DNA from 4 places in the Streptomyces sp. NPDC025638 genome. Region 2 is predicted to be linked to each of the others. Evidence: riboswitches for the same ligand, from Rfam matches in the RefSeq annotation. Region 2 holds a riboswitch; each other region holds the start of a gene.
The links. A riboswitch is a leader RNA that binds a small molecule or an ion and turns the genes downstream of it on or off. The one in region 2 is predicted to bind cyclic di-AMP.
Positions count from the first base shown of each region.

Region 1: another riboswitch for cyclic di-AMP. It lies ahead of ACZ4EG_RS04725 (M23 family metallopeptidase); the one in region 2 lies ahead of ACZ4EG_RS29170 (C40 family peptidase).
Region 3: another riboswitch for cyclic di-AMP. It lies ahead of ACZ4EG_RS17055 (M23 family metallopeptidase); the one in region 2 lies ahead of ACZ4EG_RS29170 (C40 family peptidase).
Region 4: another riboswitch for cyclic di-AMP. It lies ahead of ACZ4EG_RS30565 (transglycosylase family protein); the one in region 2 lies ahead of ACZ4EG_RS29170 (C40 family peptidase).

Region 1 covers NZ_JBVHLX010000002.1:122,482-126,684, forward strand. Annotated here, with positions in the region: gene ACZ4EG_RS04715 (M16 family metallopeptidase) at 1-967, shown strand, start outside; gene ACZ4EG_RS04720 (M16 family metallopeptidase) at 964-2,352, shown strand; cyclic di-AMP (ydaO/yuaA leader) riboswitch at 2,555-2,718, shown strand; gene ACZ4EG_RS04725 (M23 family metallopeptidase) at 2,731-3,486, shown strand; gene ACZ4EG_RS04730 (GntR family transcriptional regulator) at 3,675-4,203, shown strand, end outside.
Region 2 covers NZ_JBVHLX010000012.1:162,238-166,440, reverse strand. Annotated here, with positions in the region: gene ACZ4EG_RS29175 (tellurite resistance/C4-dicarboxylate transporter family protein) at 1-554, opposite strand, end outside; gene ACZ4EG_RS29170 (C40 family peptidase) at 747-1,958, opposite strand; cyclic di-AMP (ydaO/yuaA leader) riboswitch at 1,967-2,138, opposite strand; gene pcrA (DNA helicase PcrA) at 2,401-4,203, shown strand, end outside.
Region 3 covers NZ_JBVHLX010000006.1:20,873-25,075, reverse strand. Annotated here, with positions in the region: gene ACZ4EG_RS17070 (MarR family winged helix-turn-helix transcriptional regulator) at 1-48, opposite strand, end outside; gene ACZ4EG_RS17065 (dihydrofolate reductase family protein) at 134-1,270, shown strand; tRNA gene ACZ4EG_RS17060 (tRNA-Met) at 1,320-1,393, shown strand; cyclic di-AMP (ydaO/yuaA leader) riboswitch at 1,693-1,850, shown strand; gene ACZ4EG_RS17055 (M23 family metallopeptidase) at 1,860-2,897, shown strand; gene ACZ4EG_RS17050 (aldo/keto reductase) at 3,025-3,969, shown strand; gene ACZ4EG_RS17045 (PrsW family intramembrane metalloprotease) at 3,997-4,203, opposite strand, start outside.
Region 4 covers NZ_JBVHLX010000013.1:91,123-95,325, forward strand. Annotated here, with positions in the region: gene eno (phosphopyruvate hydratase) at 1-688, opposite strand, end outside; gene ACZ4EG_RS30565 (transglycosylase family protein) at 968-1,630, opposite strand; cyclic di-AMP (ydaO/yuaA leader) riboswitch at 1,635-1,803, opposite strand; gene ACZ4EG_RS30570 (transglycosylase family protein) at 1,987-2,961, opposite strand; gene ACZ4EG_RS30575 (cytochrome P450 family protein) at 3,143-4,203, opposite strand, start outside.

The DNA.
Region 1 (4,203 bases), on a different contig from region 2:
CAACGTTCCGTACGGCACCGCCTTCGAGAAGCTCACCGCCCTCGCCTACCCGGAGGGCCACCCGTACCACCACACGCCGATCGGCTCGATGGCCGACCTGGACGCGGCCACGCTGGAGGACGCGCGCCGGTTCTTCCGGACGTACTACGCGCCCAACAACGCCGTGCTCTCCGTGGTCGGCGACATCGACCCGCAGCAGACCCTGGCCTGGATCGAGAAGTACTTCGGCTCGATCCCCTCCCACGACGGCAAGCCCGAGCCCCGCGACGGCTCGCTGCCGGAGGTCATCGGCGAGCAGCTGCGCGAGGTCGTCGTGGAGGAGGTCCCGGCACGCGCCCTGATGGCCGCCTACCGGCTCCCGCAGGACGGCACGCGCGCGTCCGACGCCGCCGACCTGGCGCTCACCGTCCTGGGCGGCGGCGAGTCGTCCCGCCTGTACAACCGGCTCGTGCGCCGCGACCGTACGGCCGTCGCGGCCGGGTTCGGCCTGCTGCGGCTGGCCGGGGCGCCCTCCCTGGGCTGGCTGGACGTGAAGACCTCCGGCGACGTCGAGGTGCCGGTCATCGAGACCGCCATCGACGAGGAACTCGCCCGCTTCGCGGAGGAGGGCCCCACGCCCGAGGAAATGGAGCGTGCCCAGGCCCAGTTGGAGCGCGAGTGGCTGGACCGGCTCGGCACGGTCGCCGGCCGCGCCGACGAACTGTGCCGGTTCGCGGTCCTGTTCGGTGACCCGCAGCTCGCCCTGACCGCCGTCCAGCGCGTCCTGGAGGTGACGCCGGAGGAGGTCCAGGAGGTGGCCAAGGCCCGCCTGCGCCCGGACAACCGCGCGGTGCTCGTCTACGAGCCGCTCTCCGCCGAGTCCGCGGAGCACACCCAGGACGAGGACTTCCCCGAGGACCCGGAGTCGGAAGCCACCGTGGAAGCGCCCACCGCCGACCACAACGAGGACGAGGAGGCGGCCAAGTGACCGAGCTCGCCGCGATGGAGTTCCACCCCCAGCCCCGTGCGGGCGAGGCGAAGCCGTGGGCCTTCCCGGCCCCCGAGCGCGGCACGCTGGAGAACGGCCTGACCGTTCTGCGCTGCCACCGCCCCGGCCAGCAGGTCGTCGCCGTCGAGGTGCTCCTGGACGCGCCGCTGGACGCCGAGCCGGCCGGTTTCGACGGTGTCGCCACGATCATGGCGCGGGCCTTCTCCGAAGGCACCGACAAGCACTCCGCCGAGGAGTTCGCCGCCGAGCTGGAGCGCTGCGGCGCGACCCTGGACGCGCACGCCGACCACCCGGGCGTCCGGCTGAGCCTGGAGGTCCCCGCCTCCCGCCTCGGCAAGGCGCTCGGCCTGCTCGCCGACGCCCTCAGGGCACCCGCGTTCGACGAGAGCGAGGTGGACCGGCTGGTGCGCAACCGCCTCGACGAGATCCCGCACGAGCTGGCGAACCCCTCCCGCCGTGCCGCCAAGGAGCTCTCGAAGGAGCTGTTCCCGGCGACCGCGCGCATGTCGCGCCCGCGCCAGGGCACCGAGGAGACCGTCGAGAAGATCGACGCGGCGGCCGTCCGCGGCTTCTACGACCGGCACGTGCGGCCCGCCACGGCCACCGCCGTGGTCGTCGGCGACCTCACCGGCATCGACCTGGACGCGCTGCTCGGCGAGACCCTGGGCGACTGGAACGGCTCCTCGGCGCAGCCGCGGCCCGTGCCGCCGGTGACCGCCGACGACACCGGCCGGGTCGTCATCGTGGACCGCCCCGGAGCCGTCCAGACGCAGCTGCTCATCGGGCGGGTCGGCGCGGACCGGCACGACCGCGTGTGGGCCGCCCAGGTGCTCGGCACGTACTGCCTCGGCGGCACCCTCACCTCCCGCCTGGACCGCGTCCTGCGCGAGGAGAAGGGCTACACCTACGGTGTGCGCTCGTTCGGGCAGGTCCTCAGGTCCGCCCCGGACGGCGCGGGTGCCTCGATGCTCGCCATCAGCGGCTCCGTGGACACCCCGAACACCGGTCCCGCGCTGCAGGACCTGTGGGCGGTGCTGCGCAAGCTCGCCGGCGAGGGCCTCACCGACGCCGAGCGCGACGTCGCCGTGCAGAACCTCGTGGGGGTCGCGCCGCTGAAGTACGAGACCGCGGCGGCCGTGGCGAGCACGCTGGCCGACCAGGTCGAGCAGTATCTGCCGGACGACTACCAGGCGACGCTGTACCGGCAGCTCGCCGCCACCGGCACCGTGGAGGCCACCGCCGCGGTGGTCAACGCCTTCCCGGTGGACCGTCTGGTGACGGTCCTGGTGGGCGACGCCGCCCAGATCAAGGAGCCGGTCGAGGCTCTCGGCATCGGCGAAGTCACCGTCGTCTCGGCCGAGTAGAGGCACGCGCGCGTGGGTCCTGTCGGCCGACGGGTCGTCAGGACCCACGAACGTTTCTCCAAGATGTCCGAATTGGGGCGGAGGTTGCCTGTCTGCCCTGTGGGATGCGCTACAAAATCCGGCTTCGGTTTGGGGATCCAAAGACCGCCCGCATAGCGTCGTCCAGGCTGTTCGTCGGGCAGTGCGCCGCACCCGCGGCACCGGACAGTCATCGCCGAGTCCCCGTACGGCGCGAGCCAGGGGAGCCGGGGACCCACGCAGTCCCTGGGGTGAATCGGACACCCGCGCGTGCCGCGAGGGGGTCCGTAGGAGACCTTCCTGCTCCGAACCCGTCAGCTAACCCGGTAGGCGAGAGGGAAGGAAAGGACCAGCCACTACATGGCGTTCACCCGCGCCACCGGGAAGCACCGCCGTCCCGGCCGGATGCACCGCACCACCGCCCGCGCGGCGGGCGTCGCGGCCCTCGCCACCACCGGTGCCGTCGGCACCCTCGCGGCCTCTCCGGCCCTCGCCGCCGAGCCCGCCCCCGCGGACACCGGTCTCACGCCGGTCATCACCATGGGCGACTCGGTCGCCGAGCAGATCGATGCCCAGGCCGCGGCCCAGGAGCAGGCCGCCGAGCAGAAGGCGGCCGAGGAGGCCGCGCGCAAGAAGGCCGTCGCCCTGGCGGAGAAGGAGCGCGAGGCCAAGGCGCGCGCCGCCCGCGAGGCCGAGCGCAAGCGGCTCAACGCGTTCGTGGCGCCGATCGCGAACTCGTATGTCTCCACCGGCTACAAGACCGGCGGATCCCTGTGGTCCTCCGGCTCCCACACCGGCATCGACTTCCACGCCTCCAGCGGAACCACCGTGCACGCGGTGGGCTCCGGCACGGTCGTGTCGACCGGCTGGGGCGGGTCGTACGGCAACCAGATCGTGATCCGGATGGCGGACGGCATGTACACCCAGTACGGCCATCTGTCGTCCATCGGCGTCTCCGTGGGCCAGAAGGTCCTTCCCGGCCAGCAGATAGGCCTCTCCGGCGCGACCGGCAACGTCACCGGGCCGCACCTCCACTTCGAGGCCCGGACGACCCCGGAGTACGGCTCGGACGTCGACCCCGTCGCCTACCTCCGCAAGCACGGCGTGAACGTCTGACGGCAGGGCGCACCGCTTCCCGAAGCCCCGGCTCCCCGAGCCGGGGCTTTCGCCGTTTCGGCCGCCCCGCTGTCCAAAAAATATCCATGGATTCCGGCACGCCATCGGAAATTCCCGTTGATTGCAATAGAGTCACGGAACACACGTCAATCGGCGACGTTTCACGGGGATTAAAGCGGAGGTCGGTCATGCGTATTCCGGCGAGCTCGGTATGCACGGCGATCAGGGACGACATCGTCGCCGGTGTCTACGAGCGCGGCGGCCGGCTCACCGAGGAACTCCTCGCGCGCCGCTACGGCGTCTCGCGCGTCCCCGTCCGCGAGGCACTGCGCACCCTGGAGGCCGAGGGCTTCGTGGTGACGCGGCGGCACGCGGGCGCGTGCGTCGCCGAACCGACCGAGCAGGAGGCCGCCGACCTGCTGGAGATGCGCATGCTGCTGGAGCCGCTCGGCGCCTCCCGGGCCGCGCAGCGGCGCACCGAGGCCCATCTCAAGGTGCTGCGCGGCCTGGTGAGGCTGGGCCAGGAGCGGGCCAGGCGGGGCAGCCACGAGGATCTGCGCTCCCTGGGCGGCTGGTTCCACGAGACGCTCGCGCAGGCCTCCGGCAGTCACGCCCTGACCTCGATGCTGACCCAGCTGCGGCACAAGATCGCCTGGATGTACACGGTGGAGGCGCCCGCCAACCCGGTGGAGTCCTGGACGGAGCACGGCGCCATCG
Region 2 (4,203 bases):
ACCTGCCGCACGTCGAACCGGGCCAGGGCGAACCCGTAGAGCACGAGGCCCAGCCAGAACAGCATGAGCGCCGCGTGGGCGAGCCATGCCGTCGCCTCGGCCGCGGCGAGCGTGGCGGCGAGCACGGCGAGCCCCTGCGTGGCCACGCAGCACAGGAACACCGTGCCTGGCATGCGCCGGTGCCAGTGCCGTACGACGAGGAGGATCAGCACCGGCCAGAGCGCCGCGCACAGCGCGAGCAGCACCTCGGCCAGGCCGTGGCGGCCCAGTGCGGAGAAACGGGTGCCCAGCACGGCGGTCGCGGCGACGGCGCTGAGCGCGCCCGGCGTCCGCGCCTCGGCCACCCAGCGTCTGCGCTGCCACAGCAGCCCCACGGTGAAGTCCACGGCCGAGGCCAGCCAGGCGACCGAGGCCATCGCGAGGGCGATCAGGGACAGTGCCTCGTACCCCGCCAGCTGCAGCCCGACCGACACGATGCCGGTCGCCATCACGGCGGCCCCGGCCGCCGGCGGGTGCCGCTTCCACCAGGCGCGAAGGGGTGAGGAGGCGGGCATGGGCCCGATGCTAGGGAGCAGTGCGCGCCTTGCGAGCGGGGCACGCGCGCGCGTGCGGGGAAAAACGCGCGGGTGCGGGACAGGGGCGCGTGCGCCTGCGGTTCACGACGGCCGCGGCGCTCGCATCACCACCGCTGCGGCGCTCGCATCACCACGGCTGCGGCGCTCGCGTCCCTGCCCCACGGAGGTCTCTCACGCCGGCCGCACCACGCTGTGGATGATCGACGCGCCGCCGTAGTAGATCGACTCCTCGCGGACGTAGGCGCCGGGCTTCGGGGCGTGGATCATCATGCCGTTGCCGATGTAGATGCCGACGTGGCTGATGTCGTCGTAGAAGAAGATCAGGTCGCCGGGCTCGGCATTGGTGAGCGAGACCGTGGTGCCCGCGTTGACCTGGTCGTAGGTGGTGCGCGGAAGGCTGACGCCCGCGGCCAGCCAGGCGGCCGAGGTGAGGCCGGAGCAGTCGTAGGAGTCGGGGCCGGTGGCGCCCCAGACGTACGGCTTGCCGATCTGGGCGCGGGCGAAGGCGATCGCCTTCTCCGCCTTGGTGGCGTACGTGGAGTCCGAGGACGAGCCGGTCGAGCCCGTCGAACCGGTCGACCCCGTCGAGGTGGACGAGTCCGAGGAGCCCGAGGAGCCCGAAGAACTGGACGAGCTCGAGGAGCTCGCGGCGGCGGCCTTCTTCGCCGCCTCCGCGGCCGCCTGCTTCTTGGCGAGCTCCGCGGCCTGGCGCGCGGCCTCCTCCTGCTTCTGCTTCTCGATCGCGGCGAGCCGGGCCTTCTCCTGCGCCGTCAGCTTGGACAGCAGCTCGCGCGCCGAGGAGAGCTTCTTCTGGACGGTGGCCTTGGCCGTCTTCAGCTCGTTCTGCGACTCGGTCAGCGTCTGGAGGCTCTTGGCGGCTTCCTGTCGCTTCTTCATGGTCGCCGACTGCTGTGTGATGTAGTCGTCGACCGCGCCCTTCTGCCGCGAGGTCATCCGGCCCATCAGCTGGGTCTGGTCGAAGTAGTCCTGCGGGGAGTTCGAGAGCAGGAAGGTGGCGGTGTCGGGCGCGGCGGCCCCGGTGCGGTACTGGGCGGCGGCGAACGTACCCAGTTCCTCACGCGCCTTGTTGAGCTTGTCCGTGCGCCGCGCCACGTCGTCCAGCAGGGTGTCGACGTTCTTGCGCTGCTGGCCGGACTTCTCCTTGGCCGCGTTGTACTTCTCGGTCGCCGACTCCGCCTGGCGGTAGAGGTCGTCGACCTTCTTCTCGACTTCCTCGATGCTCGGCTTGCCGTCGGCGGAGGGGGTGGCGTTGGCGGTCTGGGAGAGCAGGGCCACGGAGGTGAGCGCGGCGGTGGCGATGGCGGGGGTGCGTATGCCTGTTACCAGGGCACTCGCGGGGCGCGACTTGCGGTGCGACGCCAAGGGAGGCGACTCCTTCCATGTTCCGCCTACCGAGTTAGCTGTCGGGTTCGGGCGGGTGGTTCGGAAGGGTTGCCCTACGGCCTTTCTCCGGGTGGAGGTTGGGCCGATTCACCCCAAGGTCGGTTGGGTCCCCGGCTCCGGCTGCCGTGGCGGGCACACCGGACTCGGCGGAGGCCGCGCGGCCCGGCGACGTTCGCCGGTGGGGGTCGTACGGCCCGCCCGAGACGGTAGCCAACTGGTGTGGCCCGTGTGAAGGTTGATGGGCGATATGCCCGATACATTTTTGTGACCTGATGCAGAATTCCGCCCGTGTGACAGCATGCTTCCGGAGCGTGAGACAGTTGTCCGGCTCATGCATCGGGAAGATCCCCCGCGCGCGGGGCCGGTCCTGTTTCCGGGGCGGCGGTCGTTTGTCGGTGGGGCGCCCTAGACTCGGAGAGCGATGAGCAGCCTCTTTGACGACAGCTTCCTGGCGGACCTCCAGACCCCTCACGGGCGCGAGGAGGAGCCCCCGCCGCCACCCGAGGACGATCACGCTCCGGAGTCGGTTCCGGACGATCTGTTCGGCGGGAAGTTCGACGTGCCGCCGGACCGGGACGACTACTACCGCGACGGCGCCCCGCGCCCGGTGATCGACGCAGCGGCGCTACTGGAGGGGCTGAACGAGAACCAGCGCGCGGCCGTCGTACACGCCGGTTCCCCCCTGCTCATCGTGGCCGGCGCCGGCTCCGGCAAGACCCGTGTGCTCACGCACCGCATCGCCCACCTGCTGGCCGAGCGGAACGTGCACCCGGGGCAGATCCTCGCGATCACCTTCACCAACAAGGCCGCGGGCGAGATGAAGGAGCGCGTCGAGCACCTCGTCGGCCCGCGCGCGAACGCGATGTGGGTGATGACCTTCCACAGCGCGTGTGTGCGCATCCTGCGCCGCGAGAGCAAGAAGCTCGGCTTCACCTCGTCGTTCTCGATCTACGACGCCGCTGACAGCAAGCGCCTGATGGCCCTGGTCTGCCGCGACCTGGAGCTCGATCCCAAGCGTTTCCCGCCGAAGTCCTTCAGCGCCAAGATCTCGAACCTGAAGAACGAGCTGATCGACGAGGAGGACTTCGCCGCCCAAGCCACTGACGGCTTCGAGAAGACCCTCGCCCAGGCCTACGCCATGTACCAGTCGCGGCTGCGCGAGGCGAACGCCCTCGACTTCGACGACCTGATCATGACGACGGTCAACCTGCTGCGCGCCTTCCCGGACGTTGCCGAGCACTACCGCCGCCGCTTCCGCCACGTCCTCGTCGACGAGTACCAGGACACCAACCACGCCCAGTACGCCCTCGTGCGCGAGCTCGTCGGCACCGCCGGGCACCCGGTGGACGTACCGCCGAGCGAGTACGACCTCCAGCCCGCCGAGCTGTGCGTCGTGGGTGACGCCGACCAGTCCATCTACGCCTTCCGCGGCGCGACGATCCGCAACATCCTCCAGTTCGAGGAGGACTACCCGAACGCGACGACGATCCTCCTGGAGCAGAACTACCGCTCCACCCAGACGATCCTCTCCGCCGCCAACGCGGTCATCGAGCGCAACGAGTCCCGCCGTCCCAAGAACCTGTGGACCAATGCGGGCGCGGGCGCGCGGATCACCGGCTATGTCGCCGACACCGAGCACGACGAGGCGCAGTTCGTCGCCGACGAGATAGACCGTCTCACGGACGCGGGCGAGGCGAAGGCGGGCGACGTCGCCGTCTTCTACCGCACCAACGCCCAGTCCCGTGTCTTCGAAGAGGTCTTCATCCGCGTCGGCCTGCCCTACAAGGTCGTCGGCGGCGTCCGCTTCTACGAGCGCAAGGAGGTCAGGGACGTCCTGGCCTACCTGCGTGTCCTGGCCAACCCGGAGGACTCCGTGCCGCTGCGCCGGATCCTCAACGTCCCCAAGCGCGGTATCGGCGAGCGTGCCGAGGCGATGATCGACGCCCTCGCCCAGCGCGAGAAGATCAGCTTCCCGCAGGCGCTGCGCCGGGTCGACGAGGCGTACGGCATGGCGGCGCGCTCGACGAACGCCGTCAAGCGGTTCAACGTGCTGATGGAGGACCTCCGTACGATCGTCGAGTCCGGCGCGGGACCGGCCACGGTCCTTGAGGCGATCCTCGAACGCACCGGCTATCTCGCCGAGTTGCAGGCCTCCACCGACCCGCAGGACGAAACCCGCATCGAGAACCTTCAGGAACTCGCCGCCGTGGCCCTGGAGTTCGAG
Region 3 (4,203 bases), on a different contig from region 2:
CGCGCGCCAGGCGCGCTGCTCCTCGGGGGTGAGCCAGCGGGTCGTCATACCGCCAGTGTAAGTTTGTTTCAAACTTGAACCAAGCCCGCACGTCAGTCGCAGTACATCAGACCTCGTCAGGGAGAGCGCGCCGATGCCGTACCCGTACGTCCTGTTGTCCGCAGCCGTCTCCCTCGACGGCTGTCTGGACGACACCGGCCCCGAGCGGCTGCTCCTGTCCAGCCCGGCCGACTTCGACCGGGTCGACGAGGTGCGGGCGTCGGTCGACGCGATCCTGGTCGGCGCCGGCACGATCCGCGCCGACAACCCGCGGCTCCTGGTCAACTCGCCCGAGCGGCGCGCCGCGCGCGTGGCCGCGGGCCGGCCCGAGTACCCCCTCAAGGTCACCGTCAGCGGCTCCGGCGAGCTGGACCCGGACGCGAAGTTCTGGCACACGGGCGGCGAGAAGGTCCTCTATACGACGGAGAAGGGCGCCGAGCGCGTCCGCGGACTGGGCCTCGCGGCCGATGTCGTCCCGCTCGGCCCCGACCTCGACTGGCCGGCGCTGCTCACGCACCTGTACGAGGAGCGCGGGGTGCGCCGGCTGATGGTCGAGGGCGGCGGCACCATCCACACCCAGTTGCTCCGCCAGGGCCTCGCCGACGAACTCCAGCTGGTCCTCGCCCCGCTCCTGGTGGGCGATCCGGCGGCGCCCCGGCTGTTCGGCCCCGGGGGCTACCAGGGCGGGCGGCTCCGGCTCGTGGAGACGCGTCGCATCGAGGACGTCGTACTGATGCGGTACGAGCCGACGGCACCCGGCACCGGGCGGTCGGTCGCCGCGGCGGACCGGCACTGGATGCGGATCGCCTGCGACCTCGCGGCGCTGTGCCCGCCCTCGGAGACCGCCTTCAGCGTGGGCGCGGTCGTGGTGGCCGCCGACGGCACCGAGCTGGCCCGGGGGCACTCGCGGGAGGGCGACGACCCCGTCGTGCACGCCGAGGAAGCGGCGCTGGCCAAGGTCGACCCGGCCGACCCGAGGCTGGCCGCCGCCACGGTCTACAGCAGCCTGGAGCCCTGCGCCCGCCGGGCGTCGCGGCCCGCTCCCTGTGCGCGGCTGATCCTGGACGCCGGGGTACGACGGGTGGTCGCGGCCTGGCGGGAGCCGGACACGTTCGTGCCGGGCGCCGACGGGACCGGGCTGCTGAGGGGCGAGGGCGTGGACGTCGTCCTGCTGCCCGAGTACGAGGACCTGGCCAAGGCGCCGAACCGCCATCTGTCGGCCCGCGGATAAACCCGTGCGCTTGCACCCCTGAGCATGGCGTATGCTTAAGGCACACCGACGCGGGGTGGAGCAGCTCGGTAGCTCGCTGGGCTCATAACCCAGAGGTCGCAGGTTCAAATCCTGTCCCCGCTACTCAAGGCTCAGGGCCGGAATCCAGTTCATGGATTCCGGCCCTGAGTGTTTTGGCGAAGACCAGGCGAATATCACGAAGAGTGATCGGACGAAAGCCCTCCGCATAACATCTGAGTCACCATCAAAAACGTTGTGACTCATGTACTGCGGTCAACTCGCCCGATTTCCACCGGTCGTGGCGTGTAAGTCCCGCCGTAAAAACGTTAATGATCAAGCAGAACGGCTTGGAATCTGACAGTCGGGTCTATTAACGTTCGATAACGCAGCGCGGTCGTCCCAGCCGTCACAAGAGTCGGCTCCGTGCGCACGCGCCGAATCTCGCAAGGGAACCGGGGAACCACCACCTTGGGGTGAATCACGCGGATGCCGCCGTGGAGGCACGGCCGGTATACGCGCGTAGGAGACCTTCCTGCTCCGAACCCGTCAGCTAACCCGGTAGGCGACGGAAGGAAAGGAGTACGCCCGCGTGGCGTCCAACCGGCCTGCCCCCACAGCCCCATTCGTGCCGAGCGAGCACACCGAGACCTTCGGCTACGGCAGCTACCGCACCGACGAGGGCCCGTGGGAGGAGTGGAACCCCACCGAGGAGTCCCTCAGCCCGGTACGCGGCCGGCATCGCGTCGCCAAGCAGCGCGGCGGCGGACTCGCCCGCAGCTCCACGGTCCTGGGCGTCGGCGTCATAGCCGCCGTCGGCGCGGGCGGCATGGCCAGCGCCAACACCGGAAAGCCGCCGGTGTCCATCTCCATGCCCGACCTGCCCTCCGTCGGCTCCCTGCTGGGCGACAGCACCCCGGACGACGCCCCCAAGGGCTCCGCGACCGCGCTCAGCAGCGTCGGCATGACCTCCGCCGACAGCGCCCAGGGTGCCTCCGACGCCGGTGAGGCGCTGCGCAACCGCATCATGGCCCAGGCCGAGAAGCAGCAGGGCCAGGTCGACACCAAGGCCGCCGCCGCTGCCGTGGCCGCTGCGGACAAGCAGGTCGCCGCCGCGGCCGCCAAGGCCGAGAAGGAGGCCGCCGCCAAGGCCGCCGCCGCCAAGGCGAGTGCGGAGGCCGCGGCCAAGAGGAAGGCCGAGGCCGCACGCCTGGCCGCGCTGGCCAAGCAGTACACGCTGCCGACCTCCTCGTACACGATCACCTCGACCTTCGGTCAGGCCGGCGCCATGTGGTCCTCCGGCTACCACACCGGCCTCGACTTCGCCGCGCCCACGGGCACGCTCATCAAGGCCATCCACAGCGGCACGATCACCGAGGCGGGCTGGGCCGGCTCCTACGGCTACCGCACGATCCTCACCCTCGACGACGGCACCGAGCTGTGGTTCTGCCACCAGTCCTCGATCAGCGTCTCCGCCGGGCAGAAGGTCAGCACCGGCGACGTCATCGGCCGCGTCGGCGCCACCGGCAACGTCACGGGCCCGCATCTGCACCTGGAGGTCCACCCGGGCGGCCAGGCCACCGGGATCGACCCGATGACCTGGCTGCGGGGCAAGGGCCTCAACCCCTGACCCACCCTGTCGACCGCCGGCGGTCCTGACGGCACCCCCCGACGTCAGGACCGCCGGTCAGGTGTTTGCGGGATCTTTGCGGGCGTATCCGGAATCTTTCGATCCGGTGTGACCGTTGTCATAGATCATGACTTCTCTTCGTAAGCTCGGCTCCTCCGACCTGGAGGTCTTCCCGCTCACCCTCGGCGGCAACGTCTTCGGCTGGACCGCCGACGAGACCTCCTCCTTCGCCGTCCTGGACGCCTACACGGCCGCCGGCGGCAATTTCGTCGACACCGCCGACTCCTACTCCGCGTGGATCGAGGGCCACCAGGGCGGCGAGTCCGAGACGATCATCGGCAAGTGGGTCAAGGCCCGCGGCAACCGGTCCGACGTGGTGATCGCGACCAAGGTCAGCCAGCACCCCGACTTCCCGGGCCTGACCGCCGCCAACATCAAGGCCGCCGCCGATGCCTCCCTGCGGCGCCTGGACACCGATTACATCGATCTCTACTACCCCCACTTCGACAAGCCGGAAGTGCCGGTCGAGGAGATCGTCGGCGCGCTGGACGAGCTGGTGAAGGCGGGCAAGGTGCGGCACATCGCCGCCTCCAACATCACCGCGGAACGCCTCCAGGCGTCCCTCGACTTCTCCGACCGCGAGGGCCTGGCCCGGTACGTGGCGCTCCAGCCCCACTACAACCTCGTGTCCCGCGACACCTACGAGGGTGCTTTGCAGGACGTCGTCATCCGCAACGGCCTCGCGGCCGTCCCCTACTTCTCCCTGGCCGCCGGTTTCCTCACGGGCAAGTACCGGCCCGGTACGACGGTGGACAGCGCGCGTGCCAAGGGCGCGGCCAAGCACCTCGACACCGAGCGCGGCCGACGGGTGCTGACCGCCCTGGACGAGATCGCCGCCGCCCACGAGGCCCCCGTCCCCACGGTGGCCCTCGCCTGGCTGGCGGCCCGGCCGACGGTGACGGCACCGATCGCCTCGGCACGCACGGTGGAACAGCTCCCGGCGCTGCTGGCGGTGGCCGAACTGCGGCTGTCGGAGAAGGAACTGGCGCGGCTGACGGAGGCGTCGGCGTAACGGCGTGCCACGCCTGTCCGCGGCGGCCTAAGGCCGATAGGGGTTGTACGCGGGATACGGCGCCGCCGGGTACCCGTACGGCACGGGCATTCCGTACGGCGCCGGCATTCCGTACGGCATCTGCGGCCCGTACACCGGACGGGGCGGCGCGGACATCCGGGCCGCGTACTCCATCGCCGGACGGGCCACCTGGCGCCGCTTCCACAGCTCGGCCAGCAACTCCCGCTCCCGTAC
Region 4 (4,203 bases), on a different contig from region 2:
GCTTGATGGCCTCCAGGATGAGGTCGAGGGCCTCACGGTTGGAGCCGAGGTTCGGGGCGAAGCCGCCCTCGTCGCCCAGGCCGGTGGCCAGGCCCTTGCTCTTCAGGACCTTCTTCAGGGTGTGGTAGACCTCGGCGCCCCAGCGCAGCGCCTCGGAGAAGGACTCCGCGCCGATCGGGGCGATCATGAACTCCTGGATGTCCACGTTGGAGTCGGCGTGCGAGCCGCCGTTCAGGATGTTCATCATCGGCACCGGCAGCAGGTGCGCGTTCGGGCCGCCCAGGTAGCGGAAGAGGGGGAGGTCGCTGGCCTCGGAGGCGGCGTGGGCGACGGCGAGGGAGACGCCGAGGATGGCGTTGGCGCCGAGCGAGCCCTTGTTGTCGGTGGCGTCCAGGTCGAACATCGCCTGGTCGATCAGGCGCTGCTCGGTGGCGTCGTAGCCGACCAGCTCCGGGCCGATCTGCTCGATCACGGCGAGAACGGCCTTCTCGACGCCCTTGCCCAGGTAGCGGTTCGGGTCGCCGTCGCGGAGCTCGATGGCCTCGAAGGCGCCGGTGGAGGCGCCGGACGGAACGGCGGCACGACCCGTGCTGCCGTCGTCGAGGCCGACCTCGACCTCGACCGTGGGGTTGCCTCGGGAGTCCAGGATTTCCCGGGCTACGACGACGTCGATGGACGGCACGAGCATCTCCTTCATGGATGTGACGCTGGAAGTGCGGGGCTGGGTGCCTTGCGACTAGAGCCTAACCGTCCCGGGGGCATCGGCCACCGACCGACCGTCCCGTGGACAGGGTCCGACCGTACCCATTGTTCCGGCTCGAAACAAAGGCGGGGTGGAGAACGGCTCGAACACAGCGCCCCATGAACAAGCCCCGCCCCGGCGCGTACGGGGGAATACGCACCGGGGCGGGGAGACCGTGGGGACGGGGGCGGCTGCGGTTCTTGCAGCCGGGCTACCGGCCGCGCATCACTTCAGGTGGAGCTGCTGGCCCGGGTAGATGAGGTCCGCGTCCTGGACGATGTTCTTGTTCAGCTTGAACAGCTTCTGCCAGCCGCCCTTGACCTTGTGCTTCTGGGCGATCGAGCCGAGGGTGTCGCCCTTGACGACCTTGTACTCGCCGTCGCCCTTCTTGACCTTCTTGCCGGTCGGGGTGGTGACGGTCTTGGCCGCGGCCGGGCGCTCGGCGGAGCGGGAGGCGGCCGGCTTCTCGGTCGCCCGGGGGGCGGTGCTCGCCGCGGCGCCGCCGTAGGGGGTGCTGGACAGGCCCGTGCCGCAGACCGGCCAGGCGCCCTCGCCCTGGGCGGCGAGGACCTTCTCGGCGATCTCTATCTGCTGCGCCTTGGTGGCCTTGTCGGCGGTGCCGGCGTACTTCGCGCCGCCGTACGCGGACCACGTCGAGGCGGAGAACTGCAGACCGCCGTAGTAGCCGTTGCCGGTGTTGATGGACCAGTTGCCGCCGGACTCGCACTTGGCTACGGCGTCCCACTCGGAGGCGGTGGCGGCCGAGGCGGCGCCGGAGGCCATCAGCGGGGCGACGACGGCGGCGCAGGCGACACCGGCGAGCGCGATGGCACGGGTGGCCCTGGCCTTCGAGGGACGACGGTGCTTGCCCTGGGCGGAAAACAGCATGGATGGATCCCCTCACCGACGCCTGCGAGGTGAGCTGTCGGGTTCGGGCCGGTTGAGTTGCCCGGCCACACCTCCGCTGGGAGGCGTGGCTCCACCCCTAGCCGCTCCGGCTCAACTGTCCGGCGCGGCACTTACCTTGGGTCCCCCGCTCCTGCCTACGGCGCGTGACGCGACGACTGTTCCCGTGCGGCCGCTGGCAGGACTCGGCGTTGCGACAGCCGGGGCTCGTGGTGACGAGCGGACTCGACCGTAGACACGCGATCCGGGGAATTCCAAAGACGATCAGGGCTTCTGAGACTCATCCCACACTTTCACCAAACCGGACATTGGGCGTGAAAGTGGGACGTCAACTCCCGCTACTTTTCGCCGATTTCGGTAGCGACGTCCAGGGTCTGACCGGGGGTGATGTCGTTCGGGTCGGTGCCGATGGCGGCCTTGTTTGCGGCATAGAGCGCACGCCATCCGCCGTCGACGTCAAGGGAGTCGGCGATGGATGCGAGAGTGTCGCCGTCGCGAACCGTGTAGGTGCGCGAGGCGTGACGACCCACCGAGGCCGAGCCCTGCCCGTTTGCTGCGTTTTCGTCCGCATTACCCCCGCGGTGACGGCCGCCCCCGATCGCGCCGGTGTCGACCAGACTCCAAGACCCCCCGCTTTGCCACGAGTTGTCGGAATCGTCCGTTTTAGGGACTTCCGTGGGCGCGCCACCACTCCCCTGCGAGTTACCCGAGCCTTCGGATTCCGACTTGTCCGACTTGGCGGAATCTTCGCCCTTGCCCTCGCTCTTGCCCTTCGCCCCGTTCCCCTCGTCGGCGTTCGCCGAGGGGGAAGCCTTCCCCGAGGAGTCCGACTTCGAGCGTGAATCGGATGAGTCGGATGAATCAGAGGAGTCCGAATAATCGGATGAGCCGGGCGAATCGGATGCCGAGACGCCGGTGTCGACATCGACCGACCCGGAGCTCGCGGTGAGCCCGGAGAGCAGGGCACAGGTGGCCCAGGGCTTGGTGCCCTGGTCGGCGAGAACCTTCTCCGCGACGGCTATCTGCTGCGAACGGCTGGCCTCGTCCGGGCTGGAGGCGTACGCGAGGCCGCCGTACTTGTCCCAGTCGTCCTGCGACATCTGCAGACCGCCGTAGTAGCCGTTGCCGGAGTCGGCGCTCCAGGAGCCGCCGCTCTCGCACTCGGCCACCTTGTCCCATGTGGTGCCGTCGGCCGCGTTGGCGCTCGCGGCCCCCAGGAGCGGGATGGCGATGGCGGAGCCGGTCACTCCGGCCGCGACGAGGAGGGCCGGAGCCTGACGGGGGCGACGGTGACGACCGTTCCCGGAGAGCATGCGGAAGCCTTTCGTGCGACAGCGATAACCGGCGCGGCACAGAAAGCCGACGTACCGCGCTGCCCGGTAAACGTATCCACTGACGATCACTTGTCACAAGTTAATGCCGCGTAGATCACGTGAAGATCACAGAGTTGAGCATTCATCAGGTTTGGGGCGCGACAGGCCGCGCTTCCCTCACTTACCGGACGGGCGTGAACTCCACGGGCAAAGTGCGCAGTCCACGCATGATGAGCCCGCCACGCCACCGCAAATCGGCCGGATCCACCGCGAGTCGGAGGTCCGGGAGGCGGGTGAGAAGGGTGGCGAGCGCGGTCTGGCCCTCCAGCCGGGCGAGCGGGGCACCCAGGCAGTAGTGGATGCCGTGGCCGTATCCAAGGTGTTGGTTGTCACGTCGGCCGAGATCGAGGACGTCCGGGTCGGCGAACCGCTCCGGGTCCCGGTCGGCGGCGGCGAGCACCACCAGGACGGGGTCGCCGGGTGCGATGTCCTGCCCGCCGATGGTGAGCGGCTCGGTGGCGAACCGCCAGGTGGCCAGTTCGACCGGGCCGTCGTAGCGCAGGAGTTCCTCGACACCGGTCTCCAGGAGGTCCCGTTCCCGGCGGGCGAGGGACGCCTGCAGACGGTGCCGTTGCTCGGGATGGGTGAGCAGGGCGTAGGTGCCGTTGCCGATGAGGTTGACGGTCGTCTCGAACCCGGCGAACAGCAGGATGAAGGCCATCGCGGCGGCCTCGTTCTCGGTGAGGTGCTCGCCGTGGTCCGAGGCGCGGATGAGCCCGGAGATGAGGTCCTCGCCGGGAGCGGGGCTGTCGGGCAGGGCCTCGCGCTTCCTGTGGATGAGCTCGGCGAGATAGCCCCGCATCTTCTTGACCGACCGCGCGACCCCGCCCCGCGGCCCTCCCCCGTGCCGAATCATCATCCCCGCCCAGTCCCGAAAGTCGTCCTGGTCCTCGCGCGGAACGCCGAGCAGGTCGCAGATGGCGTAGATGGGGAGCGGAAAGGCGAACTCGTGGATGAGGTCGGCGGACCCCTCGGCCGCGAACCCGTCGATGAGCCGGTCTGTCAGTTCCTGTACGCGCGAGCCGAATTCGGCGACCCGGCGGGGTGTGAACGCCTTGCTGACCAGCCGGCGCAGCCGGGTGTGGTCCGGCGGGTCGATGTTGAGCAGATGCGTCATCAGCTCCGCCTTGCGCTCACCGGGGATACCGGTCTTGCCCTTGGCGTGCGCGGGCTCGTCGTGAT